Regions from separate parts of the Desulfocicer niacini genome, predicted to be linked through region 2. Evidence: riboswitches for the same ligand, from Rfam matches in the RefSeq annotation. Region 2 holds a riboswitch; each other region holds the start of a gene.

Region 1 (8,249 bases), on a different contig from region 2:
AGGAAAGTCAGAAGACCTGCCTGAACAATAGTGAACTATTTTTTCGTGGACAGTAAAAATAGTTTTATGATCCTGCCGGATAAACATGGGACATCCCAGGTCGTTTTTATAATAATTTGGGGTGTTTTTTTGTGTCTAATTTTGTTGTCTGAAATTTAATGGTTTTTCGCATTGCTGCACATAAGCCATATTCAGGACGATCCTCACAAATTCACTTCAAATCGTAAATTGTTGTCCGTGTTAGAGTGAAGCCAATGCCTGAAAAAACAGGCCTTGTTCTACCTGTTCCACAGGCTATGACAATGTTTAATTCATGGCATCAGCTTTGATGGATATCTACGTTCTTAAAAAGGAGTTTTGATGTGAAAAGTATTCTACAAAAAGGTGTTGTTTCCATTATCGGGATTATTTGCGGTGGTGTTGTCTTGTGTAGTGCAGCAGTACAGGCGCAAGAAATTCAGCAAACAACTAGTTTAGGCGAAATGGTTGTTACTGCAACCAAAACTGAGAAATATATACAGGATATTCCGGCGAGCATAAGTATGGTTAAAGCCGAAGACATAGCTGCAAAAAACGTTAATTCGGTTACTCAGGCTTTGCAGATGATACCTGGCGTTTACATGGATCAAAGTGCCCAGGGCGGGTTGATGATTCGCGGATTCAGCAGTACAGATATTCTGGTTCTCATTGATGGGCAGCCGGTCAATTCCGGTTACAACAACTCAATGAATTGGGAATTGGTACCAGTGGAATCCATTGAAAAAATTGAACTGTTGCGTGGTGCGGCGTCTTCATTATACGGCGGTAGAGCTGTCGGTGCGGTGGTCAATATCATTACCAAGGAAAACAAAAAAACATTCACTGCCAATGGTGTTGTTTCCTACGGTAGTAATAATACCTGGAAAAAAGCCTTGTATGCCGATTTCAGGATAATTGATAAATTGTCTGTCGGCGGAGGATATGAAAACCGATCTTCGGATGGGTATAGGGGGTATTTCAGAGCCACCAGTGGCAAAGATTCTGGTACGGGAACATACAGTGCGGATCTGCCCCAGTTGAGTGACGGCTCATATGTCTATGGTGGTCGCGGTGAAAAAGATTGGGAAAACGAAAACTATTCCTTTAATTTACAGTATGATCTTAGTGATCTCAAATCCATAAAATATACGTTTATGCGCAGCGAGAATACATACTCTTATAATAATCCATTCTCTTATGTTTATGATGATAACGGCAATCAGGTTTTCAGTGGCAGTGTTATCACGCAAAATGGCGATTATATTACCCTCAGCCCCAGATATTTTTTAGGGTATGAAGGCCTGCGTGAAACCAACGTTCACATGTTTAATTACAAAGATGACAATAATGAAATTGTTTTAAACTTAGGGTTTACTGATACGAAAAGAGATGGTTACAGCAGCCCTGCCAGCGCAACGGATGTCGATTGGGACGGCGCGGGGACAGACTCTTTTTATCCGAGCGAAACCTATAATGCCGATCTCCATAAAACATGGGAAAATTTCAACCAACATACTATTATCACCGGATTAAATATTAAACTGGAATCTTTTGATCAGGAAAGAAAATATCTTGATAGCTGGAAAGATCATGATTCTGTAAATGCAGACTACGGGCTGTACGAAAAACATGGCGGCAAAGCGAAAAATTATGCGTTGTTCGTTCAAGATGAGTATAATTTCTGTGAACCCTGGACCGTGTATCTGGGCCTGCGCTATGATTATTACAAAAAATATGACGGTTATTCCGATTATATAGAGGCTGACGGAAGCTATAAAAGAAGTGTTGACCATGGGGAAGGCGATTATAGTGAACTCAGCCCGAAAATAGCCTTGGAATTCATGCCCAATGAAAAAATGAATTATTACGCTTCCTATGGTCACTCCTTTAATCCACCTGCTCTGTATAAAATTTACCGTGACGGCGGCGGTGGCATGGGCAGTGTTACGGCAAACCCGGATTTAGAACCAGAGACTTCAGATACTTTCGAGATCGGGATGAAGTGGAAGCTGTTCTCCCAAACGAACTTAGGATTGGCACTGTATTTCGTTAAAACAGAAGATAAGATCGTTTATACCACACATTATTCTCCGGGAACCACCACTAAATTATATAAAAAATATGAAAATTTTGGTGAAGAAAAACGCCGTGGTGTAGAGTTTGAGATAAATCATCAGTTCACTGACGCCTTTGGGGGATATATCAATTATGCATGGCAAGACGGCAAGATATTGCAGGATCAAATAGAAAATACGAATTTAAAAAATTCTGAAAGCAGAGATTACAATATTCCAAAACATTTATTTCATGCCGGGCTTTCTTTTAAAAAAGACCGCTGGAACATTCTCCTGGACAGTCAGTATGTCAGCGAACGGCAGGAGCCCGATTCTGTCACTGGCGAATACGGCGCAGAAGATGATTTTTTTGTTGTTAATGCAGCGTTAAATTTTGATATAATGAAAAATACCACCTTGCAGCTTACAGCTGACAACCTGTTGGACTCAGAATTTTATTGCAGTGAAGCGACTTCCGGTAGAACAATTACGGTAGGCCTGCGGTATATGTACTAATCCATTTTGGGGTTCGTATCGGCTTGATAGCCAGTTCTATTTTTGTTGACGCCTTTAACTGGCGAATGGAACGGGGCCCATGCCGCCTATGCATATTCTCGCAACGGAGTCCAAGGCCCGGATGGGCCTTAACTGGGCGCCCTTAACCGTGTTATTCAATGCCACCCGCCCGCCGGGCCGATATTTCAACGGACCTGGTCTTAGCTGAACATAACCTTTTTAAAATATTTACCATGAAAATGTTTTTGAAATAGGCACACAACCCCTTTGTTCTTTCCTATTGACTTTTAAGTTTTTACAAACTATTAAATGCATTGATCAGGTGCAGGAAACTGCATAACAGGGAATCCGGTTTAAATCCGGAACGGGCCCACCGCTGTGATTGGGGACGAACACTGCATAATGTCACTGTCCATGTTAGTTATGGACGGGAAGGCGCAGTCAGTAGAGTGATCCAAGAGTCAGAAGACCTACCTGGACAACCATAGGGATGCTGCGTACGGCAATACCGGCACCTGTTTGATCTTGAGGATAGAAAAAGGGACAGCCTTGGATCGTTTTTTTTTAAACGATTCAGGGCTTTTTTTGTTTTGGAAGGCTGATAAAGTATTCGCCAAGGGTCTGCCATGTTCGGCCTGGCCGGATAGCTGGCAGCTGTTGCCCAATATTATAAGTTAGGACTCTTCTATGAACATAGATGATTTAGTTAATTCTATTCCTGATGAAGACTTTGAACTCAGAAATAATTTGGGAAAATGGGTTGAAGATTGGAAACGATCTGAAGGTTCGATCAATCAACTCGATCTAATGGTTAGTAAATGGCACGGCAATGTTTGGTTTAAGTCAGAGGAAGAACAAAACAAGTTTTATGCAAACTGGCAAACCTTTAAGTCTGATGCAATTCATGCCCTCGGTGGCTTAACTGTAAATGAACGTTTATATTGGTTTGGTCTCTTTGATCAATGGGATCAAAGTGATGACAAAGGTAAAAATCAAATAAGGCGCAAATTAAAGCCCAAGGCCTAACAATGCAAATGCACAATGGCGGCAAAAGCCGTGCCGCTTCGTTCTGCAACTTTTGCCGCCATTGTGGGCCAGGATATTCATGCCGTCCGGAAGACCAACCGGGCACCCAGTCTGACGGGCCAATACATCGGACAGATATATCAGACCAAGTACTTTGGTAGTCCCCAGATCGCTTTCAGCGTGGAGAATCTGTTTGATGAAGAGCACTATGATTACTCCATCGGAAGGGAGCGCAGTTATTTTCTTCAACTAAATCTCAATTGGTAGACGTATGTTGTTTTAATTCTTTTTAAAGGAGGTTTTTATGCACAGGTTTAAACGTATGACGATTGCCGGAATATTTATCTTTCTTAGTTTGTTTGCCTTTGATGTTCAGGCACATTACATGTGGCTCAATGCAAATGATTATACGCCGGTTGAGAACCATGGGGTTAATTTTTCCATCGGGTGGGGCCATGCCTTTTATAGCCCTGTAATGGACATCCTTTATGGCAAAGAGATGCTCGGCAAGATATACATGATAGGGCCAGACGGCAAGGAAATAAAGGTGAATGCATTGAACGAATTTCAATATGCATCGGCGGACAAACTCTCCCAGGACACCTATATCGCCATGGTACATCGAAAGGAGGGATTTTCCACTAAAACAACCCATGGATATGTTCATAAACCCAGGAAGGGACTTAAAGATGTGATTTATTCACGATATCTGGGGATGTATGGAAAGGCCATTATTAACGTGGGAGCTCCCACGGAAAGCAAATCCTTTATGCAGCCAGTGGGAATTCCCCTTGAGATCGTTCCCATGGTCAACCCGTCCCATTTGAAAACAGGTGATTATTTCAGATTCAAACTACTGTACCAGGGAAAGCCTCTTACTGAAAATATCAACGCCTCCTATGCAGGGTTTTCCTATGACAATGCCTGGGCTTATACCACAAGGACAAAACAGGACGGAATCGGGGAAATAAAGATCTTGAGTTCAGGTATCTGGGTGATTAAGGCAAACCACAAGGCACCCTATCCGGAACCGGATAAGGCGGACGAATATTCCTATACCACATCCCTGACCTTTGAGGTGCGATGATATCTTGCAGTAACAGCTCGTGATTGTGAGCCTCGAACCAGAGGCTCGCAATCGCTGTTAATGCGACATTCCGTCCCCTGTCAAGGGCATCGATAACATCATAATGGATTAATGCCATGAAACATTTTGTGCCTATTTTTTACTGTCTGATCCTGCTGAGCCTGGCATTTCCCAGCGCGTATGCCATGGAAGGCTTCCCCGTCTGTTTTTGGGAACTTGTCGATCAGAATAGATACATATATCCATCAGATTTGGAACAGATGAATTGGAAAATGATAAGAAAATTAAGAAGTCAAAACAGACGGGCAAACTCAGAGAAAAAGTATCTGACGCTCTCTTTTCTGGATGAGATCGTTTCGATTGATCCCTCTTCTTTTTCTGATAGTATGATACCGGGTTCATCCTTTGCGGTGGTGCGTGATCCCGACGGCAAGATTCAAACACTGCCATGGGAGTCTGATGAACCCGGGATAATAAAACTTCCTGCTGACAACGACCTCATCGGCCGGTATCTACTGGGAATTCATATGACCCTTGCAAACAGGGATGTGGACGGGGATGGTTCTTCAGAATCAATTCATCTTTGCGCCAAACATCTTATTTCCCATCATAAAAACGGCGGCAGGCTCGGCAGTGCCTCGGTGGTTTTTTTAGATGATGTTCAGCATATGCCCCTTGAAATCGGCCCGGTGATCAATACGGCGAAATCAAGATTTGGCGGAGGACGACAGGTCTCCCATCGCTCCTATGAAATGATGCTTAAATACAACAAAAGACCCCTTCCAGGAGCTGAAGTGAGCGTGATTGCTCTTGGAAGTCAATGGAAAAAATCCTTTGTGACGGACGACAGGGGACAATTCGAGGTAATGCCCCCTGATGATCGCCTGGTTTCCGGTGAGTGGCAGAATTATCTCTACATTGCCACTCACCATGATCGGACAAAAAATGAATTTTACATAACAACCTTTCCCGTGGTGGTGTACAAGAACAGGCCGGAATGGCGATCCAAGGCAATGGGCTTCGCCTATTGGTCCATTATTGGAGGGGGCATTTGTCTGATCATGGTGGCGGGTTTTGCGGGAAGAAGATATTGGCAGAATACGCGAAAAATAATCATGTTTGAAAATCAAAAAATCAAAAAACATTAAAGACCTTATCATGACAATTTCGAAGCTCCGGTGGAGTGTATTGATTTCCGCCTATTTTATTTTACTTTTCGGGGCCTATATCGGGCTCTACTTTGGTTATTTTCTTCCCACTTTTTCATGTTGTTATGTCCGGGCCAGGGCGGGAACCTGTTATCTGCTGACCCTTCAGCAAACCCTTGGAACGTTTACTCTGGAAAGCATGATTATTTTTTTGAAACGAACGCTTTATTTTTCAGTTCTTGTTATCCTTTTGGGACGGGGATGGTGCGGATGGATATGCCCACTCGGGTTTTTCCAGGATCTGCTTGATCTTTTAAGAAGAAAGATCGGCGTGGGATATATCCGCTTTACGGCCAGGTTGAAAAGGGGACTTGCCTGGATCAAGTGGGTATTTCTTGCTGTGGCCTTTGTGCTGCCTCTGTGGGTTGCATTTCCGTTTTTTTGTCCCTTTGTGGCATTGAACCTGAATATTCCATACTGCCAGATGTGTCCTGGAAAATATATCCTTCCGTTGTTGGTGGGAAACCCTGATCGGGTGGCCGTAAATTTCAGGACCACCACAAATCTGGTGATGTCACTGCTGGGACTTTCTTTCTCCATCATCACCATATTGGGGGCGTTTGTCAAACGCCGCTTCTGGTGTTCTTTCTGTCCCCTGGGGCTTATTTTATCCTGGTATCGGAAAATCAGTTTTTTCAAGCTGAAAAAGAATGACGAGAAATGCACAAGATGCGAGATTTGTTATAATGCGTGTCCCATGGAGATCGAGGCGGTTTACAAATCACGGGGCAGGGAGGACGTGACCTTCAGCGAATGTAACCTGTGCCTGAAATGTGTTGAAGAGTGTCCTGAAGAGGATGCCTTGAGGGCGGTTTATCTGGGCAAGACCATTTATCGATCAAAATCCGAGAATTTTTTTAAGAAGCGTGGAGTTCATGATGTTACAGACAAGTGACCCGAATGAGAAGAAAAAAAAGCGGTTTCTTAAGGCCATTGCCCGCAAAGCGGCGTTTGAGCTGAACGCATTGGAAGAAGAATGCCGGGATCTACCGGCCTTTGAATATTTTCATGATGTCATGGCAGCGGTTTTCGTTCAAAATGATTCCGGAGCTTTTTTAGGGGGGGATGCGGAGCAAAGAATGAAAATCGGTGTCTATTGCATGGTGGTCCCCGAAGAGTTGATTTATGCGGCAGGGGCAATCCCCATTCGTCTCTGTGCAGGATGTTTTGAAGCGTCTCAGTTGGGTGAGGACTGGGTGCCCAGGGACGGGTGTCCCCTGGTGAAATCCTCCCTGGGGTTTTCCGCCCAAAAAGGACTTAAGGTGTTTGATCAGTGTGAGGCCGTGATCGTCCCCACCACCTGTGATGCCAAACGAAAATTCGGGGAAGAGCTATCAGCTTTCAAGGAAGTCTGGATGCTGGAATTGCCCCATATCAAGGATGCCACTTTTTCCCGTCGTATCTGGAACGAACAGATGTATGCCCTGAAAGGGCAGATAGAAGATTATGTGAATAACGGGCAGGGAAGGAAAAAAATAACCTCTAAAAACCTTGGCCATGCCATTAAAAACAGTGCAAGGGCTCAATCTGAAATACGAAGGCTGCTTTCTCTGAGACAATCGAGAAAACCGGTGATCTGGGGGCGACAAGCCATGATGGTACTCAATACTTATGCCTATGTGCCGGTAAAGCAGTGGACAGATTCCCTGGTCCTGCTGAACAATGAACTCATGCAAAAAAGGGACAGGGAAGAATTTGTATGTTCCGAGAAAAGACCCAGAATCATGATTGCAGGAAGTCCGATGATTTTTCCCAACATGAAGATTCCTTCGTTAATAGAAGAGATGGGGGGAATCGTTGTGTGTGATGAATCCTGTGTCGGTGATCGGTACATGTACGATCCGGTGGGCAACACCGAAAAAAACTTAAAGGATCAACTGGCCGGAATCGCATCGCGGTACATGGCTCCTTGTGTGTGTCCCTCTTTTTCTCCCAATGATGATCGCCTGATTATCATTAAAAGGATGGTTTCAGATTATGGCGTGGATGGGGTGTTATACCATGTATTGAAGGGATGTATTATTTACGACTTTGAAGTTCACAGGCTTGAAAGTGCTTTAAAGGGAAGCGGAATTCCATTGCTGCGCATTGAGACCGATTACAATCCGGAGGATGTGGAACAGTTAAGAACCCGGATTGAGGCGTTTCTTGAGATGTTGAAATCCAGAAAAAAGAAAACAGGAGCAGATAGAAAATGACAAGTTATTACGTGGGAATAGATGCGGGGTCCACCTATATCAAAGTCGTATTTTTAGATGAGAACGGTTTCCTTGTGGGATATGACCGTAAGCCCACCGGCATTGACGCCAATGGCACATCTCAAAAGATTGTAAAAGCCAT
Region 2 (8,249 bases):
CGTCTGAAATTGAAGGGCTCACATTGCCAACATGGAAAGAGGTCGTAAATAGAGAATACCATCCGTGGGGTAGAGAGAGGTTGGTAATAGATACAGCGGGTAAAACAAAAGCAGAAAGTTTCCAGGAGCTCTTGTTAGGCTTGGGCTTCGAGAAAAAATCGCTTAACCAAACGCTCCACCGGACTCCTTAATTTAAGTCTTTTTATTACAAATACACGCAAAACAATCGCCAAATTACTCCGCGCGGTGAGCTGGGCGTATGGTGCACATAATTAAGGATTAAAATATTTCATCTAAAAATTGCGAGGCTCAGATGATTGTCCATAATGTAAAATTTAAAAAAGGAATACCAGAACATTGGCCGATTAGAGAGACTCCAAAAATATATGTCGGGAGCGCTGAATCTGATATTCGATATAGAGATGTGCTGGTCAACGGTGGGCACAGATGGGAACTTTATTCTAAACCAAGCATAAATTTTTCTACGTTTGATGTAAGTTCTCAATAACCTGGGGAGATAAAGCCTATTTACTCTTTAAACGCCGGGTCCTATTCAAATAGGATTCCCTGAATGCCCGGATTTATTGAGAACTTACCGTTTGATCGAAAAAAAATAAGTCATCCCCCATTTTGGGGGGGGTAAATTTTTCTGTACGGGATATGATACAGGGAACTTCAAATATGGAGGCTGCCATGCCGCTGATTTCTTATTTTGACCTTAACTGCATTATTCCCGGTGCCCTGAGCCGCTCAGGTTCGGACAGCCCCAACAATGCCCCCGGCGTCTGGTCGCTTTCGTTTAAGCTGAATCAGAATGTAGCTCCACTTTTTCCTTACATTAACGGGGAAATGGAGGATGCGCTCTGGTATGAAGGCTATGTTGTATACGCTGTGTCTCTTCCCATTGATACCCGTGAACTCAAAGGCCGTATCTTCTAAAAGCTGGTTTGAATAAAGACGCAAAGATATTAGATGATGCCATGACCGTGGGCATTACTCGCTGGAAAACACTGAATGGCGTGCGGTGTCGGTGATGGCCACAACCGCCGGATGCTTAAGAACTCGCTCAACAGAAATCGCATAAAACCGTTCCTTGATATTGTCGCATTGGCCGATGATATCCACCTGATACTGGGCTTTGACCTCAGATTCAATAATAGTGGGCGCCATGAACACACCGTCTCCGGCCTGCCCGAAAACTGTCAGCAATGCATTGTCCTCAAACTCAGCCACCACCACCGGCCGAATGGACAAAGCGTCAAACCATTGATCAATAGCGCCCCGGAGCCATGACATGGTCATGGGCATTACCATGGGAGCATTATCCAGACAGTCCGGGAATTTTCCAGACAGACTTTTTGCCAGTTTTTTTTCGGCAAAAAAAGTGACGCCACATTCTCCTAAAAAATGATTGTAGGTTTTTATGCTGAGGCCAGGCTGCGGCAATCCGTCGGAAATCACCAGGTCAAGATTGTGCAGGGCAAGATCCGCCAGCAGGTCTTTTTCTTTGCCTTCGTGGCAGGCCAGGCGAACGGTTTTTCCCATACACAGGGCCGGCTCAATCAGCTTTCTGGCCATGAGCTTCGGCACCACATCCACGATCCCCACCTTCAGTGAAAGCGGCCCGACCACCGGCCGGCTGTGAATTTGATCCATCAGTTCGCGCCCCAGGGAAAATATCTTGTCGGCATATTGAAACACCAGCTGACCCAAATCCGTGGCTTCCAGCCTTCGCCCCTGTCGGTTGAACAGTTTTCCACCGAAAGATTCCTCCAGTTTGGCCAGTTGAGCACTAATGGTTGACTGCGCCAAACTGAGTCTGTTGCTGGCTGCGGTGATGCTGCCTTCTTTCATAACTGTCCAAAAATAGTAAAGATGATGATAATTAAGCCATTCCATATTTTGTTCGCTTTTTTCGAATAGTAACCATTATATTATCTATTTGACCGAATCAATTCCGCTCTTTATTATCTGACATTTGTTCTTTGCCGCTGAAGCTTAAATATGTGGGCATCCTATCATGAAGCCGGTAAGAGGGTCCACGGTTTTGACGTGAAGATAATGCGGTTTGTAAACAACTGGTCAACCCAATGGAATAAAGGAAATGACATATATGAAAGATACCGTCAAATGGATGCTTATTACGGTCGGATTGCTGATGTTTCCGGTCATGGTTTTTGCCCAAGCTGAGGCCTCCCACGCTGCAGGCTCCGCACTGACAGGCACTGCATACGGATATATTGCGGTGATTTTTTTTATCGTAGCCTATGCCCTGGTTCCCCTGGAAAATAATATCCATTTAAGAAAGAGTAAGCCCGTGCTGGTGGCTGCCGGCGTAATATGGGTCCTGGTGTCGCTGGCCTATGCCAGTATCGGAGATACCCACACCGCCCATGATGCCATAAAGCACAGCCTCATTGAATATGCGGAACTGTTTTTGTTCCTGCTGGCGGCAATGACCTACATTAACGCCATGGAAGAGCGCAATGTTTTCCAGCGGCTGCGGGCGATTCTGGTCTCCCGGGGCTTTTCTTTGAGGCAAATTTTCTGGATTACCGGGATTCTTGCCTTTGTCATCTCCCCTGTGGCGGACAATCTGACAACGGCATTGCTGATGGGGGCGGTGGCCATGGCTGTGGGCGGGAAAAACAAAGGCTTCATCAGCCTTGCCTGCATCAATATTGTGGTGGCGGCCAATGCCGGTGGTGCATTTTCGCCATTTGGAGATATTACCACCTTGATGGTCTGGCAGAAAGGTAAGCTGGCCTTTTCCGAATTTTTTTCCATCTTCATCCCCTCACTGGTAAATTGGCTGGTGCCGGCTGTGGTCATGAGCCAATTTGTGAACAAGGATGTTCCCGAGGCCCTGGACGAATCCGTTACCATGAAGTACGGGGCCTGGGTCATTATGGGACTCTTCCTGGCAACGATTATGACAGCAATCTGTTTCCACAATGTGCTGCATCTACCCCCGGCGGCCGGTATGATGCTGGGGCTTGGATATCTCGGGGTGTTTTCCTATCATATCAAGCGCCATGAGAACCGAAGCAATAAATACGACCCCATTCTCGGAGTCCGTGAGATAAACTGCACCCCTTCACCTGACTTAATATCTTTTGACATCATGAAAAAAATATCCAGGGCCGAATGGGACACCCTGTTATTTTTCTATGGCATTATCCTTTGTGTGGGCGGGCTGGCCCAATTCGGATACCTTGCGCTGATTTCCAAATTTATGTACCTGGATCTCGGGGCCACCTGGGCCAACAGCCTTGTGGGTGTCCTGTCGGCCATTGTGGATAATATTCCGGTGATGTTCGCCGTTCTCACCATGGATCCGGCCATGTCCCACGGGCAGTGGCTTCTGGTTACCCTGACAGCCGGTACCGGCGGCAGTATGCTGGCCATCGGCTCTGCGGCCGGCGTGGCACTCATGGGAACTGCACGGGGTACCTACACCTTCGGGGGACACCTGAAATGGACCCCGGTGATCGCTCTGGGCTATGCCTTAAGTATTATATGCCACCTGTTGCTCAACAGGGCGATGATGTAAATAAAAAAATCTGCGGCCATGGGCATTTTTTCTTTTTCCACCCGGCCAGCGGACCAAGGTCAGAATAAGGTCCGCCCGTGGCGCATCATTCCATGAATCAGTCTTTGGCCTTTTCCACAAAGGAGGCCGCCATGATGAAAAAAAGGCACCCGGTGACCAGCAGAATCAGCCATGATCCCATATCTAATTTACCGTCCAGGCAGGCGGTTCGGATGGCCGAAATTATATCCTGCGAGCACCCACAATCTGCATCTGGCAATCTGTTTTATTGTGAATCCGAATGCCGATGAAAAAAGCTATTGATATTATCATTTTGACTTCACCGTCTCCGTTTTTATAATTCCCATGTGGATGAAATATGGCGATTGCGTCAACCCCATCTCTTTTTTATAAGAAAGAGTAGGCAAGTTTAACACTCTTTCATGCTTCGTTGTGGGCAAAACGAGACCAAAACAAGGTCTGCCCACGGCAGTTATGCAGAAATTCAAAAGGGGAATCTTTGGCGAAAAGTAGAAACGGAGGAACATGGAAACCCAGTACATACTTGAAAAAGGAACTGCAAAGACAAATGAAGACTGCCTTGTAATTCAGGATAATATTTTCGGGGTGTTTGACGGGGCAACCAGCCTGACGGGCCGGACATTCCATCAGGGAAAAACCGGAGGTGAGATCGCAGCACAAACCGCAGGTTCCGTGTTCAGCCAAAATCATTATCCATTAAGGCACCTGGCCTGCCAGGCAAACAGGGAAATTATGACGCAAATGCTCCGTAACGGAGTAAACATCTCACGCCAAGAGGATCTATGGAGTACAAGTGCTGCTGTTGTCCGGATACAGAATAAGAACCTGGAATGGGTCCAGGCAGGGGATGCCGTCATTATTCTGGTCTATAACGATGGGTCCCATAAGGTACTGGTGGAGCGGGAAGACCATGACTATGAAACCTTGACCCTGTGGAAAGATCTGGTTCAGGATAAGGCAGATGATAAGCGCGTTGGATTGACCGAGGGCAACACCGAGCAGGGCCTTGCAGCTCTCCGGCAGACATTGAATTCCCAGATTAAAAAAGTAAGGTCGGAAATGAACATTACCTACGGGGTGCTTAACGGTGAGCCCCGTGCCGAAGAGTTTCTAAATCAGGGCGTGGAATCCTTAGATCAGGTCATGGATATCCTGTTATTCACAGACGGATTAACCATCCCCGGCGAAACCCCTCAAAAACATAAAGATTATACCTCTTTGGTGGAAAGTTATATCTCATTGGGCCTCAACGGGTTAAAGAATATGATCCGACAAAAAGAAAAAACCGATCCCCTTTGCCTGACCTTTCCCCGTTTTAAATGCCACGATGATATCGCAGCCATTGCCGTTAAAGTGTGAAACCTGTCTCAACCCTTCGCCAAGGCGTTTTCTTCTGCATCTCTGTTCCAATAACTGCCATGGGCAGACCTTATTTTGATCTCATTCTGCCCACAACGAAGCATTAAAGAGTGTTAGGCTTACCTACTCTTTCTTATAAAACGGCATATCCCTTTCAAAGAGGGTGTCCACGATCTTGATACACACACAACATCTCTGAATAATAAAAAAACAAAAAACGACTGATAAAAGCAACAATCATATGATAAATTTTACTTGACAGACATCTTGTTATATTGTCATAAGGTGCATTGTTTTAGGTGCCGGAGAAATCGGCTGAATAGGGAACCCTGTGAAAATCAAGGACGGACCCGCCGCTGTAATCGGAGACAATTGCTGAATTCATGCCACTGGATAAAACCGGGAAGGCGCAGCAAATTGGATGACCCGAAAGTCAGAAGACCTGCCTAAAATGGATAAGAACTCTCCCGCAAATCTGGGGAGATTTTCTATCTTCAGTTATGGGTAGAACCAAATCAAAATACGCTCTACCCGTGGCAGTTATAACGGTTGTTTCTCGGAAAACAACAACCGGTCATGTGGATTAAAAACGAAATCCCTGATCAAGCAAAACGCCCCTTGATCAGGGATTTTTTTATTTTTTAAAGGAAATGGGACAATCATTAGGGACTTCATCATAATAAAACTACCCACTATTGCATGCGGTACTCCAGAAAGTCTGGTATAAAGCTCTTTGGTGTTGGGTATATTATTTGTCATGGACTCCCTTAATCGGCTCTTATGTTATCTGCTTTGAAAAAACATTTACTACTTACCTGTTTATTGTTCCTTGTCGGGCTTTTACTTAATCCAGTGGTCATTCGGGCTGACGACCTTGCCGGATACCCCAAAGAGATACTACACATTCAATTTACGGCAATGGATAGGCTCCAAAACGGACAAACCGTTCAACGGTTTACCGTTCACCCACCCCGGATTTCAACCGGCCCGGTGACCTTACTATACCTGGAAAACCAAGATCCCGTCATTTACAAGGCAACGCCTGTGAAGCAATGTTACGCCATCCAGGTACACAAAACCTCAAATATCCGAATTTTTGCCTTTGCCCAAGACCAGCAAAAAAGCTATGTGACCTGCACCGATCTGGTATTGTTTGGGAAATCAAAAATACCGGCCAAAAGAATCCCGGCGTCAATATCGGAGTCCGTCCTTTTAAGAGGGCTTCCGCATATTGCCCTGAACAATTCTGACCGTCATTACTGGCACCAGACCGGCGTTCCACTAACCTTCAGTCTGGTCACTGCCTCACAGACGCTTACCCCGACGGTGATGAAGCTTTTTAAAAACAACAATACCACTACCCTCGTACCGGAAATAGCACAACCTTACCGCTTCTTATATACACCGCCCCATGATAAACGCCTGAGACAGTCCAGCCTTACCGCCACCAGACAGGATCTTTTGTTTACCCAAGTGGAGCATAACGGCAAGCAATACCACCTGGCTTACGCGCTTCGGGTGCATCGCTCACGTCATGCCCATGACAACCACAAAGCCGGGGCTGTTACATTGGCAGCCGGCACTATTCTGTTCATCGGCGTTTTGTTAAACAAGAGGAAAAAACCATGGTGGAAAGAATAAGGCAGATTTGCCAGCACCTATCATTTATATTGTTTCTTTACGGTGGACGGATTGGAATTGATCTGGGCAGTTCACTTCCCTGTTTTTCATGCCCCTATGTCAATGGCTGTGCCGGGCATTGCTATCTTATGGTGCTCCAAAGAAGCTATGTGGGCTTTCAAACCAGTTTTGAAATGATTTTTTCCAGTGCATTCGTCAATATTTTATGGCCTTTTGTTCTATTTTTGATCTTCTTTATGCCGCTTTCAAAGATCTGGTGCGCATGGCTGTGTCCCTTCTGCCTGTTCCAGGACTGGATCACAATAATTCGAAAAAAATTTAATGTCCGGGGAATAACCATGACCCGGAAGACCCGAAAAAAACTTAAGCCCATCAAATACATCTTGCTGGTGCTGATGATCCTCATCCCCCTGTCCATTGCCAATTTCGGACTCCACCCGGACTGGAAGCTGCCCTTTTGCCAGATCTGCCCTGCACGCCCCATCCTCCCCATGTTTGTGGGAGACTTTGATAAATTTAGCATCAACATGACCAACGGGGTAACCATGGGTTTCAGCATTACCGCCATGCTGCTGACCGGAATTTTCCTTGCCGGAATTTTCTTTAAAGAACGGTTTTTCTGCATTTTCTGCCCCATGCTGGCCCTTATGCACCTTTTTAAAAAATTAAGTCCTGTTCGGTTTGAGAAAAACGCCCATGCCTGTACCGGGTGCGGCAACTGCGAACGCATGTGTCCTGTGGATATCCCGGATGTTCACCTTGAAAAAGGGGAAAAGGATAAATCCGTCTCCGGGGAGACATTGAAGCCCTTTGATGTTTTAACCCAGGATTGCATGGGCTGCATGGCCTGTGTCGAAGCCTGTCCCGAGGACAATGTCCTGACCTTTAAATGGTTTAACTTCAAACTTTTCTCTTCTTCAAGGCGTTACATGACTGAAAAATGGAGTTCAAAATGACACCATCCACCCCAAGGCTTGCCCGTCTTAAAAAACGGACAACAGCCCTGATGCAAAAAGAAGTTGAAGAGCAGATCACACTCATCCGTAACCGGTTCGATTACACGGAGCATCTTGAACCCTTTATCAATACCCTTGGCAAAATCCTTTTTATGGATGAATTTATTGATAATGCCCAAAAAAATGTGATCATGACCCCCTGCATTCAGGCCCCTCTGGAGTTGTTCCATGCTGCAAAGGTGCAACCGTTCAGGCTTGCCTGCGGAGCCTTTGCAGTCCAGAACATGGCCCCGCTCCACCTGCCGGCCTTGACCTGCCCCATGATTAAATCCATATCCGGTCTGCTTGAAATGAACTCGGTCTCCGGAACCCCGCTGGTAATTCCCACCACCTGCGACTGGGTGGTTAAATTCAGTGAGCTCACCGGCCTTTATGATACAGCAGAAATCCATTTCATGGAGCTGCCCCATTTAAGGGAGGCGGAGCGCTCATCAAAAAGATGGCACAATGAAATCAAGATTTTTAAAAATTGGCTTGAGAAAACAATCGGGCATAAAATCTCCTCCAAAAGGCTGTTAAACGCCATAAAAATCCATGCAAAAGCCTCTGAGCTCTATAATCGGCTGATCAACCTGCGGCGTCAGCAGGTGATCCCAAGCCTCCATTTTGCCCTGATCGCCAATGCCCTTTCGTACCAGGATATTGAAACATGGATGCGT
Region 3 (8,249 bases), on a different contig from region 2:
TGGACCCTGGGTATCCAGAAAAATTTTAAGAAAAAAAGTTACATGGAACTTGCCGCTTTTCGCACGGACAGCAGGGATCTCATAAAATACCAGAGGGGTGCAGACCTGATCAGCCGACCGGAAAATGTTGATAAAGCCTGGAAACAGGGACTTGAAGCCACATTTAAATACAAATTCGGCAAAGGCCTTTCCCTGGATCTGAACCATGTATGGCAGGATACGGAAAATGAAGACAACGGCAAGGAGCTGAGCTACGCCCCGGACCACTCGTTTAAAGCAACGCTGAAGTCTAAATTAACACGCGGTACACGATTGGAAAGTTCTCTGCGGGCCTATTCCTGCCAGTTCACCGATACGGACAACACGGAAGCCGAGGCCATTCACGGCTATGCCACCGTGGATGCCAAAGTGATTGAGCCCATCCATATATACGGTCGTTCCGGCGAGGTATATCTCCATCTCATGAACCTTCTGGACCGGGACTATTCATCCCATTACGGCTACCCCGACGACGGCATTCGCTTTGTCTGCGGTTTAAATCTTAATTTTTAAGGAAGTTCAATGGCTTTTGACGCACTTTTAAAAACCTTTATTTACATTGTCTCCGCCTCTTTGTTTTATCCGGTTCTCTTTCTTCTGGTGGTGGCCTTTCTGTGGATCATTGTACTCAGCGGTGGGTTTTTCGGGCAATGGCTTCAGCGTATCCGCCGGGAAAAACCCCGACCAGAGGATCTGCCGGCCATCATTCTGGAACAAAGGGAAGGGGGTTACCTTCCCAGTCACATCCAGGCATTTATCAAGCGCTTGCGCACCGTGGTCCATGATCCGGCATATTCCGAGCTTGCCATAGAAAATTTCATCCAGGACACCACCCTTCACCTGTGGAAAAAAATTGATCGATTGCGGATTCTGGTTCGTGTGGCCCCGTCATTAGGGCTCATCGGCACCCTGATTCCCATGGGCACCGGCCTTGCCGCATTGGGCCAGGGAGACTTAAGCCGGCTTTCCTCGGATCTTGTCATCGCCTTTACCACCACAGTGGTGGGAATGACCGTGGGCATTACCGCATTTTTTCTATACACCGTCAAACGCCGGTGGATCGAAGAGGATGTCAAAAACCTGGAACTTGCGGCGGAACTCATTGCAGGTGTAACGGAAGAAAAGGAAGACACCGGTGAAGTATTATAAAAAAAGACGTCACAGCGGAGTACACAAACCCCTGGGCAACCCTGCCTTCAGCGATGACGATCCCCTGTCCGGGGTGGCCAACCTCTTTGATGTGGGCCTGGTGTTTATCGTGGGACTTATTGTAACCCTGTTTTCCGCCTACTCCATGCAGGATCTGTTTGATGAAAAAAAGAACATGACCATCATGAAACAGTCGGACAGCGGTGAAATGGAGATCATCACCAAAAAAGGCAATAAAATCAAAGCGGTGAAGATGTCCAAAAGTAAAATGACGGGTCAGGGCACCCGCCTGGGGGTGGCCTATCAGCTCCAGGACGGTTCCATGGTGTATGTGCCTGAAAAATAGTCAATATTCGGCATCTTTCATTTCTACTTTTCACTTTCATGGGATGAGTGCTCATTTTTCAGTACCCGTTCTTAAAAACTGCCATGGGCAGGCCGTATTCTGATCCGGCTCTGCCCACAACGAAGCGTGAAAGAGTGTTAGACTGATCTACTCTTTCTTATAAAAATGGCATATGAAGGATGCCGATATAAGCCCTGTTTTTTTGTAAATCAGGGGTATTGCAACCAGCAAAAAAAGGGGATTAATCACAGCAATGAACGCCCTCTCATATAACGGGTCCGCCCATGAGCCCGGTAAGATGTCTCCCAACAAAAATCCCTATAACCCACATGTCCTGGCGGACACAACGAAGATAGGAAAAGGCATTATGCCGCCCCTCCCCCGACGGGCAATGGGCACGGACCGGAACCGTAGACAGCTCAATTGTCCGGTTCCTATTGCACCTCGGGGGAGCTCTGCTGAGATTGCCCGGACGTTTTATTTTCTGATAAACGGGTGCGCCATAAAAATACTGATGATTGTTTTTCTTCTCATGTCAGGGGCAATGCCCTTGCTTTCAGATGCCCGGGCAGATGAAAATGTAGCCATCCTGGACGCAGATACCAACAGTGTCCAGCTGAACCTGGCCCTGAAAAAACTCCAACTGCCCGCTTCCATTCATACCCGTTTTTTTACCCTGGCAGATCTTATGGAACCCGGAGAAAAGGCCCGAGAGGCAAGAACCTTCATTGACAAAGCAACGGTGGTATTTGTCAATGTCATGCATTCCGATCTCGTTCAATACATGGTGACGGAAAAACTCATGACTCCAAAAACCGTCTACGGCATGAGCCAGGGCCGGGACATGGATACCCTGAAAAAGCAAGGATTTATTTTTGACAAAGCCATGGCCGACTACCATGGAAACCTTTGTGTGCCCAATATCATCAACATGGTTCGCATGGCCGTCCATCGCCATGTGGACAGCACCATCACCTTTGCCCCGGCCCAACAAAAATCGCGCAACATTATCCATCATCCCGGTGCACTGGAAGAATTCGAACAGGTGGAAGATTACCGAAACTGGTACGAAAATCGTCAGGATTTCAATCCCAAAGCCCCATGGGTTGCCATGCTTTTTTATGCATCCTCTCTGCAGCAGGGCCAAAATACAGCCGTTGATGAAATAATTCTGAGGTTGGAACACGAAGGTTTCAACGTCATGCCCTGTTTTGGGACATTAAAAACGGTGTTCAGCCGCTTTCTGCTTCCGGCAAATCCCAGGGTGGACATGGTCCTTGCCTTTACCATGAAATTCTCCTCTTCCATCAACCCGGAAATCCATAACGCCGTGAACGACCTTAATGTCCCCATATTTAATGTAATAAGGCCCTATGGCACCACCATTAAAGAGTGGCGAAACAGCGAACTTGGTCTCACCCCCCTGGAATCCACCTGGGCATTGTCCGTGCCTGAATGCTCCGGTGCCATTGAACCCACGGTGGTGGCCGGTAAAAAACAGATATGGGACGACACCACGGGAAAACGCCTTTATATTTATGAAAACATTGATGAAACCCTCTCTTTTCTCATTGCCCGCCTGAAAAAATTGGCCATTCTGCAAAAAAAGCCCAACCCGGAAAAAAAAGTGGCCATCTTCTATTATAACCACAGCCAGGGCAAGCAGAACATCGGTGCCAGCTATCTTAATGTGTTCCGGAGTCTCCAGGAGATGCTGGGGCGTATGGCAAAGGAGGGATACAAGGTCGACAACGTTAAAAGCCTTTCCGAAGCCGGTATCCAGAAACTGGTCATGGCCACCGGCCGCAACATCGGTTCCTGGGCACCGGGGGAGCTGGATGCCATGATGGCATCGGGCCATGTGGAAAAAATTCCCCTGGCCACCTATGAAAAATGGTTTAAAGCGTTACCCCCAGATTTTCAGGAAAAGGTAACAGCCCAGTGGGGGTCCCCTGCCAATTCTGCCATCATGGTGAAAGACGGGCAGTTGATTTTTCCCATGGTAAAACTTGGCAACCTTGTACTATTGCCCGAACCGGCCAGGGGATACAGTGATGATCCCATGAAACTCTACCACGACCCCACCCTCTATCCCCATCACCAGTACATTGCCGCCTATCTGTGGCTGAATCATGTGTTCCATGCCGATGCCATGGTGCATCTGGGTACCCATGCCACCTATGAATGGCTTCCGGGCAAACAGAGCTGTCTTGCCCCCTGGGATCCTCCGGAAATAATGGTGGGGGACATTCCCAACATCTACCCATACATTGTGGATGATGTGGGTGAGGGCATCCAGGCAAAACGCCGGGGCCGGGCCGTGATCATTGACCATCTCACCCCGCCCATGGCCCAGGCCGATCTGTACAACGAATATGCCGAGCTCAAGGTGATCATGGGAAAATATGAGCTGTCCCAAAGCATGGCCAGTGACACCGCTGGGCAATATCTCATGCGCATGGAAGAGATGGCCAGAGACCTTGGCCTTTTAACGGATCTTGGCCTTGAAGCCTTTGACCATGATGCGGTGGAAGCACTGGATCTCTATCTACATGAAATGGAAACCAACTCCCTGCCCCACGGCCTTCACACCTTTGGCACCGCCTGGTCCCGGGAGGCGGTGCAGGAAACCCTGGCGCTCATTGCACACCAGAACCCCAATGAAGACAAGGATCTCATCCATCAAAACCTTGTGAACGCCCCGGTGCGGGAAATGGACAATTTCATCCGGGCCCTGGATGGTGAATACATCCCGGCAGGAGAAGGAAATGATCCGGTGAGAAACCTTGCCGCCATTCCCACTGGGAAAAATTTCTACGGATTTTCACCGGCCAGGGTGCCTTCCAGAGCTGCCTGGGAAATGGGCAAAAAGGCGGCAGAGGCCCTGATCCAGGATCGCCTGAAAAAGGATGGCACCTACCCCCAAAAGGTGGGGGTGGTTCTGTGGGCCACGGAAACCACAAGAAATGAAGGGGTCCATGAAAGCACCATTTTATATCTCATGGGCATGGAACCTGTGTGGGATGCCACGGGCAGGGTCACAGACAGCCGGGTGATCCCGGGCAAGATTCTGGGCCGTCCCCGCATTGACGTGTTGATCAATCCTTCCGGGCTTTACCGGGACATGTTCCCGGACAAGCTTTTGTTCCTGGACAAGGCCGTGCAAAAAGCCATGGCCCAAACGGACATGGAAAATTTCCTGGCAAAAAATAAAAACAGGATAAAAGCCGCTCTCATGGAGTCAGGTCTGGATGAAGCCAAGGCCGAGGAGCAATCGCGATTTCGTATTTTTACGGAAAACACCGGATCTTACGGAAACGGGGTGGCGGAAATGGCCGGCAACTCCGGGGTGTGGGAATCTGATGAAGAGATCTCCCGGGTGTACATGAACCGCACCCAGTTTGCCGTGGGACAGGGGAAATGGACCACCCCCGTCAAACAGGCTCTTAAAGAAAATTTAAGGGATGTGGACATTACTGTCCATTCACGCTCCAGCAATATTTATGGTCTCATTGATACGGATGATTTTTTCATGTATCTGGGGGGCATGTCCCTTGCCGTTAAAAATATTAAAGGGAAAGCGCCGGATACCCGGGTCACCCTGAACCGCCAAAAAAATGAAGTCATTGTGGAAGATGCGGCAAGAACCATTGGCCGGGAGATGCGTACCCGTTATCTCAACCCCCAGTGGATCGGGGCCATGAAAAAAGAAAACTATGCCGGAGCCCGTCAAATGTCTGAATTTGTGGAAAACTTCTGGGGTTGGCAGGTAACCGTGCCCGATGCCGTGGGCCAGGCCCAATGGCAGCAAATCAATGAGGTTTATGTTGAGGATAAGTACGGCCAGAATGTTAAGGCGTTTTTAAATGAACACAACCCCTGGGCCTATCAATCCATGACGGCCCGCATGCTCGAAGCCGTGCGCAAGGGATATTGGCAGGCAGATAAAAAAGTAACCTCGAAACTTGCCATGGAATATGCCGTTAACGCCGTGGAAAAAGGGGTGGCCTGCTGTGATCACACCTGCAATAATCCCCTGCTCAATCAGATGGTGGTGAATCTCATTTCCGTGCCCGGTGTATTGTCCCCGGAGGTGGTGGAACAATTTAAGATGGCCATTGAAAAAATGGCAAAAAAATCCCTTAACGAGCAGGTGGCTGAGCGAAAGGCCCTTCAAAAGGCCCTTAATGCCGACCTTGCCCGGCCTGCCCGGCCGGAGGCACCGTCAAATAAGACAAACGCCCAAAAAGAAGCGATGAATCCACCAGCTGCCACCATGGACAATACCGTTAAAACGCCTGACATGGAAAAATCAAATCATACAGGTGAAGAAAAACCGGACACCCAAAGTGTTGAAGGGTATAAAATGGAGGAGATGAAATCCCAGGATACCCAGACCACAGTGAGTTCTTCCGGGGTTCAATGGTTTGCCGCTGTGTTCATTCTGGTGATGATGGCGCTTTTCGCATGGGGTATTAGCAGAGGAAAGAGGGGGTAATTACCAAAGCTTAAACTATATTTTTATTTATCAAGGTGCATTGATTTGCCGAACAGGGAACCCCGTTAAAATCGGGGACGGGCCCGCCGCTGTAACCAGGGACGAACGCCGCAGATAAACCACTGTTTCAAAGATTGAAATGGGAAGGTGCGGAACACGGATGATCTGGAAGTCAGAAGACCTGCCTTGATAATCAACAGGATATTTTTCGTGGACAGAAAAATATCCAATAAACATCCGTGGATAAAACAGGGACATCCTGGATCGATACCCATCGGTCCGGGAATTTTTCCGGACCTATTGTTTATTTCAGTAGAGGAAGGAAAGATGAAAAAAATTGTTATTACAACCATGTTGGCCTTGGCCTGTTTCAACCCTGCATGGGCAACCACGGAAGATGTATCTCAGGTGGGAGAAATGGTGGTAACCGCCACCCGTGAAGATTCCAGGGCCATTGATGTCCCCACCCATGTGGAGGTGATCTCCCAGATGCAGATTGAACAGTCCGGTGCACTGAATTTGGGAGATCTTCTGGGAAAATTCACCACAGGCCATCTGCACAAGTACAACGGCATGCTCACCTCCATCGGTATCCGGGGATTCAGAACCGAGTCCCACGGAGATGACTTAAAGGGTTATGTTCTGCTGCTGGTGGACGGTCACCGCCTGGGAACAGGTAACGCCGCCAAAATTGATATCGCCCGCATCGAAAAAATCGAAATCATCAAGGGCCCCTCTTCGGCATTGTATGGATCTGCTGCCATGGGCGGTGTGGTCAACGTCATCACAAAAAAAAGCACAGGAGACATTAAAACCACCCTGACCCAGGAATTTGGCAGTTTTGACTGGTCTGAAACCAGCATTTACAGCGGGGGCGGTATCAATGAAAAATGGGGTTATGACGTATCTGGATCATATTCCGACGTGGATGACTATGATGACCCCGAATTCGGCACTGTTTACAATACATCGGAGATGCAGAAAAAAATCGGCGGCAACATCACCTTTGCCCCGGCAGACAACCACATGTTCCGTCTGGGATTTGACATGGCAGACCTCACCGGCACCTACCCTTCCTGGGACAATTACACCACCTACTCCAACTATGTAAAAGATGCTGTTTCAAAATTTGATAAAAGTCATAAATTCTTTGACCTGGAATATAACGGTGCCTATCTTGACGGCAAACTGAAATGGAAGGCCATGGGCTATTATTTATGGGACAAAAACCATTGGTACACTGGCTATCCTGATCCGGATCTGGCCCAATCTGAATACACCGATGATACCTGGGGAACGGATCAGCAGTTCACCTATGCCCTTACCCCGTGGAATACCCTTTTAATGGGCTTTACCCTGGAAACCCTGGAAAAAGAATCAAAAGCCGTTTCCAACGGTGCCCCTTCCCTGCCCTATACACCGGGCATGGAGTACGATACCCAGGCATTGTTCCTCCAGGACTCCATGGATGTCATGAACAATCGACTCAATGTGATTCTGGCAGCCCGGTATGACAATTTTGATTTGACCACCAAATCCCCGGAAACCGGTACCCTGCTCAGCATCAACGAAAGAAGCGAAAATTTTGACCATATTTCTCCCAAAGCCGGTGTTTCCATGAAGTTTATGGATGAGATGCTCAAAGTTCGCACCAATGTCGGAGTGGGATTCAAGGCACCGTCAGCAGATCAACTGTCTGCCATGTATGAAAAAAGTTCATCGGGATCTGTTTCCCGCTATCTGGGAAATCCGAATCTGGACCCGGAAACCAGCCTTACCTGGGATGTGGGATTTGATCTTTTCTTCCATGCTGCGGACCTGAGTGTCACCTGGTTTCACACCGATTACAAGGATAAAATCGTCACCACTTCCACGGAGTATGACAATAAAACCTGGAGCACCTGGGAAAACAGCGGAGAGGCTGAGTTCCAGGGATTTGATATCAATCTCAAATGTAATCTCAGCCAGTTATTCAACTGGGAGCCTTCAGTGAGCCTTTATTCCAACCTTACTGTTAACACTGATTTTGAGGATAAAGACACCCATGAGGACCTGCTCTACATTTCTGACTATGAAATCAAGTCAGGTATGAACATTAACCACAGAGGCTGGGGTATGGCCCTGTCCCATGTGCTGGTGGGGCCCCAGATGATCACCAATTATGATACCTATGTGGATGAAGAAAAGGGCTCCTTTAGTTTCTGGGATCTTAACCTG
Region 4 (8,249 bases), on a different contig from region 2:
TGCTTGCCCACGTGGATAACGGCATCAGCCTTGAACACGTGTTTGATATAGCGATACTGGGCCAGATAATGGTGGGGGGGGCTCAGGTACATGTCGTGGTAAATCTTGTCGATGTTCTCAAAATAGCCCCTGGGCGGCTGCACCGTGATAAAAACGTTTCCGTTCATGGTTCCGGCAAAAATCATCTCATTGTCATGGACAAAGAGGTCCCCGGGCATTTTTCCCCAATCATGGGTCTGTTTTTCTTTGATGGGTTGAGGAAGCGCTTCGTGCCAGCCCATGTAATCCGTCGGACCTGCCAGGGCGGCTGCACGTTCATGCATCTGCTCGGGTAGAAGCCATCGCTGATCACAGGTCATGCGGGAAAGAATCTCATGGGCCAGTTCATCCCCGTCCTGGTACGATGTTTCAACTTCATATCCCTCCGCCTTCATCCGATCAAGAAGGTGCTTGACACTGGCAAAGCTATCCAGACCAGCCGCACAGCCGATCCGGTCGTTCCGGGGGGGATAGTGATGAAATACAATGGCGATCTTCTTTTGGGAGTTCTCCTTTTTCGACAATCCGGCCCAGTTGATTGCAAGATTAACCACACGGTCCACACGATCCGGAATGGGCATATACCGGGAGATCAACGCCCCGGTCAGGGGATCGGTGGTGTCCTGTTCCCGGCTGGCAATGGGAACGCTGATGAGATTGCCGTCAAACTCCGGCTGGGCCGCGGAAAAGCTCACCTCCATGGTGGTCATGCCCTGGACCTCTTCCTTCCAGCTCTCTAAGGGCTGCATGGTCATCATGGCCTGAATCACCGGCACATTGAGCCTTGAATACAAGGTTTTACAGGAGGAATCGGTGAGAGTCAGGGAAAACATCATGGGGTTAAGCAGTACGTCAATGACAGGTTTGCCCTGTTTCATGAAAAAGGTTTCAGCAGCGTATTCCGCGCCCCGGTTACCCCTGGATTTATCTCTGTACCGCAGATGAAACACCGGTATAACATTGGCGCCCAGTTTTTCCGCTGATCGAATCATGGCATCAATATAGGCCAGGTTATTGTTGAGCCAGTAGGATTGGTTAAACCATATGCCCACGGTGATCCGGCCCGGAATGATTCTCTTTGCCATGTATTCCAACGGGTCGGGAATGCCTTTGATCTCCGGGTGGTAAAGCCCCTCATGGGGAAGGGCTTGGGGGGGCTGGGACCTGTCCTTAAACTCGAAAAACGTGGCCTCAAGATAAGATAAAAGATTGGTAAAATTGATCATGCCCCCGTGATTGAGATATTGGTGGACCCTGTCCCACACCGGTGTTCCAAAATGGGTGGACAAGATCTGGGCCGCCTCAATGGCATCTTCATCACCGCCCGTGGGCTGGATGTGAACCCAGGGCAATTTTTCACCCCTGTCTTTCATTTCATCCAGTCGATCAGATAGAACATCGAACGCCGGACAGGATTCCCGGCCGCCATGAAGGCCAATGATCACCACATCCGATGCAAGGCAATGGTCCACGAACAAGGCAACCTGCTTTTCATCAAACAGCTGGGTCTGGGTTTTAGCATGCACCTTTATGGCGCCGCCCTCTTTTGTAAATTGGGCCACACCAAGGCTTAAGGATGGGATCTCCATGGCAGCAGCGGAATAGTAGGCCAATGTAAACTCTTTGTTCATCACATTACTTCCTTTGTTCCGGTTTCATTGTCTGCCTGGGTGGCGGGCTCAAAAAATGCCAGGGTTCGATATAACACGCAGGCCAGGGGATCTTCGCCACTTGAATTATAGTACAATCTACTGGGACAATCTCCGGGACACGTGCCTTTAAATCCACAGGAACGACAATGATCTTCAACGTTATTTCGCAATTTATATGATTCAAGGGCAAGACGGCTCGTTTCCAAAGAAGGATAAATGCTTTCCCATCCATTTTTCTCCATCAAAGAGCCCACGTAAAAATCAGGATCAAATGCGGTTTGCGAACAGGGATAAAGATCTCCTTTAGGGGTCACGGCAAGGCTTTGTCCATGGGCCGCATGACAGAAAGCGGATGCCTTTTTCCCAACATACCGACAGACCTTGATTTTCTCCTTCTCCCGGATAACAATTGGACGTTGTCGCCCCGCATTTACCAGAGAAAGGGCCTGTTTCACCTTTTTTATACCGATTTCCAACTGCAGGGGAGAAGCGGGTTCAACACCTGTACTCTTTGCCTTTCCTTTTTGCACCAGCAAATCGAAACCAACGCCCCCGGCCATGGAAAAGCCGGCAAGGGCCAAAACCACCCGGTGTAACAGATGGGCATTGACGGAAGACACGACGCAGGTCACACTAAACGGCACTTTTTTCTGTTCCAGACATCCCAGGGCATTGAATGTCTCAGAAGCACCGCCTCTGCAGAGATCCTGCATACCCGGATCACCGTCAAGGCTGATACCAAGATTTATATTATGTGCCTTTATAAAATCCACCCCATTATCGTCCAGAAGGATGGCATTGGTTTGCATGGCAATGGGGGCATCCGGCGATATCCTTCTAATTTTACCCACCGTGTATTCAAGCTGTCTGGGGGCAAGCAGGGGTTCTCCACCGGAGATCTGTATGCTGCAATTTTTCTTATGTGCCGCAAATAGTTCAAGTGCCTGATCAATGGTATCAAACGACATGTCAGACCCGTCATCATGGGAAATGGATTTTCTATGTCCCCCGAGATAACAATAACGGCAGGACAGATTACAGCGGTCCGTCAGCATAAGAATCAAATAGGAGAGGGGGTTTTTCATGACATTTCGGCCATTTTCCGATCTATCAAACCGACAAGAGCAGATTCGGTACTCGCTGTCATATCCATGGAAATTTCCGGCCGCATTATCCCGTTGCTTGGGGTTCCATTCAAACGAAATACGGGTTTGCCCAGTTGTTTAGCCGAATCAATCAAGGTTAAATTCCCCCTGTTCAAATCTGCGGCCTCAAAACCGGCATCCACCACGGCGTCGCACTCTTGAAGTGCACTGAGTGCCGATTTGATACTGTGATCAGATACGGGTTGCAAAGTGTTTTCGATAAGGGGATTAATGTTCAATGATTTTGCCACATGGTAATCCACGTCATTTTTAAACAGCACCCCTGTTTTAACCCGATATCCCTTTTTAGACAGCAGGCGATACAAAACAGAAGCACTGCCCATGCCGCCAATGACGAAAACAGCGCCTTTTTCCATGCTCCCCCGGAATTCTATATTTCCCAACAGGCGGCTGAAACCGGCATCGCCAAAATCATAAAGATCGGAAACCGTGTCCTCCAAAAGCACATCTTCAGGGGGACCAAACCGGGCGATGGTGTTGTTTTGAATCAAAGCCACCCGGTCCGATACCCTGGAGGCCACTTCAATATCATGCAGTGATGCCACCACACAGATCCCTTTTTTACGACACATATCCTTAAGAATGGACATGATCTCCATGCGATGTTTTAAATCCAGGTGCATGGTGGGCTCGTCCAGCAGGATAATCTCGGGCTCCTGGGCCAATGCCCTTGCGATGAGAATTTTTTGGCGCTCACCATCACTTAAGGTTGACATATCCCTTAGTATGAGATCCTGGGCCCGGACCATGGACAGAGCATCCATCACCACCCGGTCATCCTCTGTATCAAGCCGACCGGTCCAACGGGTATGAGGATATCGCCCCATGGCAACAAAATCGTAGGCCTGGAACAAGGGGGGGACGGCTTTATGGGTCAGCACAACCGACATCACCTTTGCAAGTTCCGGAGCCGGTATGGTATCAAGGGATTTGCCCATGACCAACACACGCCCTTTGCGTATGGATAACAGACGTGACAAGGTCCTTAACAGTGTACTTTTTCCCACCCCGTTGGGCCCCAGAAGGGATACGAATTCGCCACTATAAAAATCCAGATTCACCGATTCAAGAACCGTTTTTCCAGGATATCCTACGGACAAATTTTCAGTTTTTAACACCGATTTGGATTTCATCATAACACCACCTTTCGTTTCATTAGCAAGCTGATAACAATGGGGGCACCAAAAAAGGCAGTGATCGCTGAAATGGGCAGTTCCACAGGAGAAAAAATCATCCGCGCAATAAAATCGCACAAACTGGTAACCACCGCCCCCACCAGAAGGCAACCCGGCACAAGAATTTTGTTATCCGAGGTGCCAAATGCCAGGCGCACCATGTGCGGTACAGCAAGCCCCACAAATGCCACGGGTCCGGCCATGGCTGTAATCATGCCGGCCAGGGCACATGAAGACAGAAGAATCAAAAGTCGGAATACCTTGATATTCACCCCCATGGATGCTGCATAATCCTCTCCCAGGAGAAAAGCGTTCAGGGGTTTGGACAGGGCATACACCAGAACACAAATTAATCCGCCTCCCAGAATCAATATCTCAATTTCACTCCACCTGAATCCGGAAAAGCTGCCCAGCTGCCACAACACAAACCCTTTGATTTTTTCTTTTTCCGCAAAGGCCACCAGTATGGAAGTGACAGCGTGGCACAAATACCCCATCATCAAGCCCACGATCAGCAGGGTAACGGCATTTTTCACCCGCCCGGCAATGCTGATGACCACCAACATCACTCCATAGGCCCCGACAAAGGCGGCCAGGGTGGCCATAAATGGATTTAACGCCGTCATTCCAAGTGTCAGAGATGTCAACATAACAAAGGAAACCGTGAGTGTTGCCCCGGATGAAATCCCCAAGATAAACGGCCCCACAATTGGATTTCGGAAATAAACCTGGAGCAAAAGCCCTGCAATGGCGAGATATCCACCCCCAAGGGCTGCGGAAATGGCCCGGGGTAATCTGATTTTCCATATAATGAACCCGTTGACGCTTTCAATATCGTGGCTGGCAAGAATGGTCCATAGTTCTGAAAATCGGATATCCACGGAGCCCTTCATGATATTAGCTGCCAGAATCAAGAGCAAAACCAGTCCGAAAAAAATATAACTGATCGTCCGCCGCCGCCACATAAGTTGACGATGGATTGTATAATCAGTGGATGGAGCAAGCGCGGATGAAGTAATCGGAGTAGTCATATAGCATTCCTTTTTTGTGTGTCTATTTGGAATAGGCAATCGGATCATTCTCAGGTAACAGCCTGAAATATTGAATCTTGTATCCAGGATAGCTTTCCGGATGAAGGATAGCCGCAATATCGATTAATATCTCATCCAGTTTATCACCGGAGTGTTTATAGTGGGGTAACGGAGAGTAGACCCGCCCGGTTTTTAGCGGCTTAATATTGGCCAGCAGCGGATTGGCCCTGGCAAGAGACGCCTTTGATGTGGCACCGCTGTCCGGTGTGCGATAGGTAAAAAAGATATCCGCATCCTGACCTGAATACAAAAAACGCTCAAGGGAAATTTCAATACAGGATTTACCAAATACATCCTCAAACTGGTAATCGCTTAATGCCAACTCCACAAGCTGTCCCACCCATGCGTTTCCCGGTTCCACAAGCACTCTTTTCTCGTAAATATCCCCCCACATTACCTTGGGTTTAACCCCGGCATTGGCCGTATCCATACGGATCTGATCCAATGCCCCTGAAACCTTATTAAAATAAGCATCCGCCTCCTTTTCCTTATTGAAGAACGGAGCCAGGAATCGAACAAACTTCATCCTGGCAGATAAACACATGGCCGTTGGTGTGGTGGTAACGGCAACCGGCACCTTCATCTCCGCCATCATCGGGATAATGGACATGTCCCATGTCAGCACCAGTTCCGGGTTAAGCTTTCGTAGTCGTTCGAAATCAAGGGCATTATAATCCCCCAGATAGGTAATCTTGTTGTCCTCCATACCCTGCACCACTTCGGGAATCGTCCAGTCTTCTTTTTTGATCAAAACCCCCACCAGACTATCCTCAAGCACGCCCAAAGCCTTTAAAATGGCAATATCAAAGGCCCCATAGGCAACAACCCTTTTGACAGGTGTTCTAACAAGTTCAGCTGAATCAACGCCATCGGGCACCGGCATACCCCGTGGTACAAGCGTCATCTGTCTTCCGGCACCATCCCTCACTCTACTAATGCCATTATCAAACCGGGTTATGGAGAAACTACCGATACTCATAAAACCGGCATCTTCATTTTTTTTGAGTTTACTTTCAGAGGTTATATCCTGCGAGCACCCACAAAATAGTGTAAGTAAAAAACAACATAAAAAAACAAAAAGAGCCTTTTTCATTTTACCTCCATATTTGTATCTTCAGCAGTTGTGCCAAAACGCATTGAAATCAGTAACATACCTTTGTTAATATTTGCCAGTCACTCCATTGATGCTTATTTAAAGAGGCCCAAAACAAAAAAAGCCCTGAATCGTTTATAAAAAACGATCCAAGGCTGTCCCTTTTTCTATCCTCAGAATCAAACAGGTGCCGGCATTGCCGTACGCAGCATCCCTATGGTTGTCCAGGTAGGTCTTCTGACTCTTGGATCAATCTACTGACTGCGCCTTCCCGTCCATCATATGGACAGTGACATTATGCAGTGTTCGTCCCCAATCACAGCGGCGGGCCCGTTCCGGATTTAAACCGGATTCCCTATTATGCAGCTTCCTGCACCTGATCAGTGATAGTTAATAGTTTGTAAAATCTTAAATGTCAATCATAAAAACTGGACAAATGCCTGCTCCGTCATATCCTCCAAAAAAATTCTGGTAAGGAACAGGTCGTAAAAAAACTTGCCCTTTTCAGAATCCATAACTGTTGAAAATTTGACGTTAATATTTGCTTGACATTAACTCACAACATTGAGCATTTTGGGCTTGGTCACAACATGGGCCACATAGGGATGGGGTCAGGTCATGACCAAGCCCAGGATTTTGAATGCGTAACATCATGGCCCAGCAGAAAGTCTAACTCATTTAAGCCGCAAAGGAATCAAACGTATTTTGGATACAAAAACAAAACTAAACCCGATATCAAAACAGCCATGGGAGCACTTGCAACAAGAAGCCATCAAACTTGGGGCAAGTGCCTGCACCGCCATATCCTCCAAAGAAATTCTGGTAAAAGAAAATCTGGCGAAGCTGTGTAACGGAGAGTATACCTGCCCGAATTATGGTCGCTCCTCAAGCTGCCCTCCCCATGTGGAAGGCCCTGCAGAATTCAGAGAATGGCAGAGCCAAAGTCAATATTCCATTGTCGTAAAAATAGAATTACCCACGTCGATCATGTTTTCCGATGAACGAAAAGGAGTAATGCGATTGCTTCACCAAATAGTCGCAGCTGTGGAGCAGAAAGCCAGAGCGACAGGTTTTAAAAAATCAAAAGCATTTGCAGGGGGATCATGTAAAGATTTATTTTGTGAGGACCAGGAAAGCTGCTGTGTAGTGACAGAAAACAAACCCTGCCGTCACATGGAATCGGCTCGACCATCCATGTCGGGCTTTGGCATCGATGTCACCCAATTAATGCTGTCTTCCGGATGGTCGGGCCAAAAAGCGGAAAAATCAAAATTGCCGTATAAAAATGACAACAGCTGGGTGGCGGGTCTGATCCTTCTGATCGGTTGAACCGGCTGACCTGAAATGAATCTTAAACCCGTAGGTTTTGTTAAAAGTCCCCTTAAAACGCAAAGCTTAGGGGCTACAAAAGACAATCTCACGCTTAAAGCTTCAATGGAAGAACTTAAAAAACAGCAAAAGTAAATTGAGACAACCCTGAATGATATCCTGATATTTGAGCCATGGCACCAACTGCTCAAAGGAATAGAGGCGTTTTCACATATTGATATTGAAGTAATTTATCATGGCCTCACTTTAACTCAAATACTAAAAGATGACGAGAAGTTGATCACAATATAATGGACATACAAATGGCTAAACATTCGGGTCGGCAATGTAAATATCTGGCCAATTCCCCATGCACGGCCCCACCCAGGATCGTTAATCAATACAGGAGCCTGTTATGAAATTTGACATTCCCTATATCCCGGACAAGGCATACGCCCTTTTTATACGGCGTCACAGGGATCGGATCGATTCGGTTTACTTTGGACTCCACCAGGGGCATGTGCTCGATTCAAGGATCAGGTTCAAGCAGGTTGCCACGGAAAGGCTTGCCGAACAGCTCAATGGGCTTTTGGTTCCCCATCTCTACTGCCTGTTAAACTCACGGTTCATGGCCCCCGATCTCTACTTTGCCCCCCTGTTTCTGACCGGACTCATGGAAAATCTTGAGATACTTATGGAGCACTCCAGCCTTGACGGAATCATCT

Evidence for each region. Region 2 has a riboswitch for cobalamin ahead of ACYQ2M_RS16840 (hypothetical protein). Riboswitches for the same ligand answer to the same signal wherever they lie in the genome.
Region 1: linked by a shared signal. The riboswitch ahead of ACYQ2M_RS23595 (hypothetical protein) and the one ahead of ACYQ2M_RS16840 (hypothetical protein) in region 2 are both predicted to bind cobalamin.
Region 3: linked by a shared signal. The riboswitch ahead of ACYQ2M_RS23765 (TonB-dependent receptor plug domain-containing protein) and the one ahead of ACYQ2M_RS16840 (hypothetical protein) in region 2 are both predicted to bind cobalamin.
Region 4: linked by a shared signal. The riboswitch ahead of ACYQ2M_RS15695 (ABC transporter substrate-binding protein) and the one ahead of ACYQ2M_RS16840 (hypothetical protein) in region 2 are both predicted to bind cobalamin.

Annotation. Positions count from the first base shown of each region.
Region 1 is NZ_BAAHYK010000077.1:2,471-10,719, reverse strand. Features, by position in the region: gene ACYQ2M_RS23600 (TonB-dependent receptor) at 363-2,588, shown strand; cobalamin riboswitch at 2,892-3,080, shown strand; gene ACYQ2M_RS23595 (hypothetical protein) at 3,276-3,614, shown strand; gene ACYQ2M_RS23590 (hypothetical protein) at 3,630-3,881, shown strand; gene ACYQ2M_RS23585 (DUF4198 domain-containing protein) at 3,919-4,701, shown strand; gene ACYQ2M_RS23580 (hypothetical protein) at 4,974-5,849, shown strand; gene ACYQ2M_RS23575 (4Fe-4S binding protein) at 5,860-6,804, shown strand; gene ACYQ2M_RS23570 (2-hydroxyacyl-CoA dehydratase) at 6,785-8,107, shown strand; gene ACYQ2M_RS23565 (acyl-CoA dehydratase activase) at 8,104-8,249, shown strand, end outside.
Region 2 is NZ_BAAHYK010000032.1:32,670-40,918, forward strand. Features, by position in the region: gene ACYQ2M_RS16815 (P-loop nucleotide/nucleoside kinase family protein) at 1-191, shown strand, start outside; gene ACYQ2M_RS16820 (hypothetical protein) at 694-939, shown strand; gene nhaR (transcriptional activator NhaR) at 994-1,899, opposite strand; gene nhaD (sodium:proton antiporter NhaD) at 2,114-3,553, shown strand; gene ACYQ2M_RS16835 (protein phosphatase 2C domain-containing protein) at 4,079-4,933, shown strand; cobalamin riboswitch at 5,214-5,397, shown strand; gene ACYQ2M_RS16840 (hypothetical protein) at 5,726-6,574, shown strand; gene ACYQ2M_RS16845 (4Fe-4S binding protein) at 6,559-7,530, shown strand; gene ACYQ2M_RS16850 (2-hydroxyacyl-CoA dehydratase subunit D) at 7,527-8,249, shown strand, end outside.
Region 3 is NZ_BAAHYK010000081.1:274-8,522, reverse strand. Features, by position in the region: gene ACYQ2M_RS23785 (TonB-dependent receptor plug domain-containing protein) at 1-552, shown strand, start outside; gene ACYQ2M_RS23780 (MotA/TolQ/ExbB proton channel family protein) at 562-1,188, shown strand; gene ACYQ2M_RS23775 (DUF2149 domain-containing protein) at 1,175-1,534, shown strand; gene ACYQ2M_RS23770 (cobaltochelatase subunit CobN) at 1,902-6,032, shown strand; cobalamin riboswitch at 6,049-6,235, shown strand; gene ACYQ2M_RS23765 (TonB-dependent receptor plug domain-containing protein) at 6,360-8,249, shown strand, end outside.
Region 4 is NZ_BAAHYK010000028.1:56,077-64,325, reverse strand. Features, by position in the region: gene cobN (cobaltochelatase subunit CobN) at 1-1,670, opposite strand, end outside; gene ACYQ2M_RS15710 (radical SAM protein) at 1,670-2,776, opposite strand; gene ACYQ2M_RS15705 (ABC transporter ATP-binding protein) at 2,773-3,993, opposite strand; gene ACYQ2M_RS15700 (FecCD family ABC transporter permease) at 3,990-5,063, opposite strand; gene ACYQ2M_RS15695 (ABC transporter substrate-binding protein) at 5,086-6,027, opposite strand; cobalamin riboswitch at 6,427-6,611, opposite strand; gene ACYQ2M_RS15690 (DUF2284 domain-containing protein) at 6,922-7,545, shown strand; gene ACYQ2M_RS15685 (hypothetical protein) at 7,940-8,249, shown strand, end outside.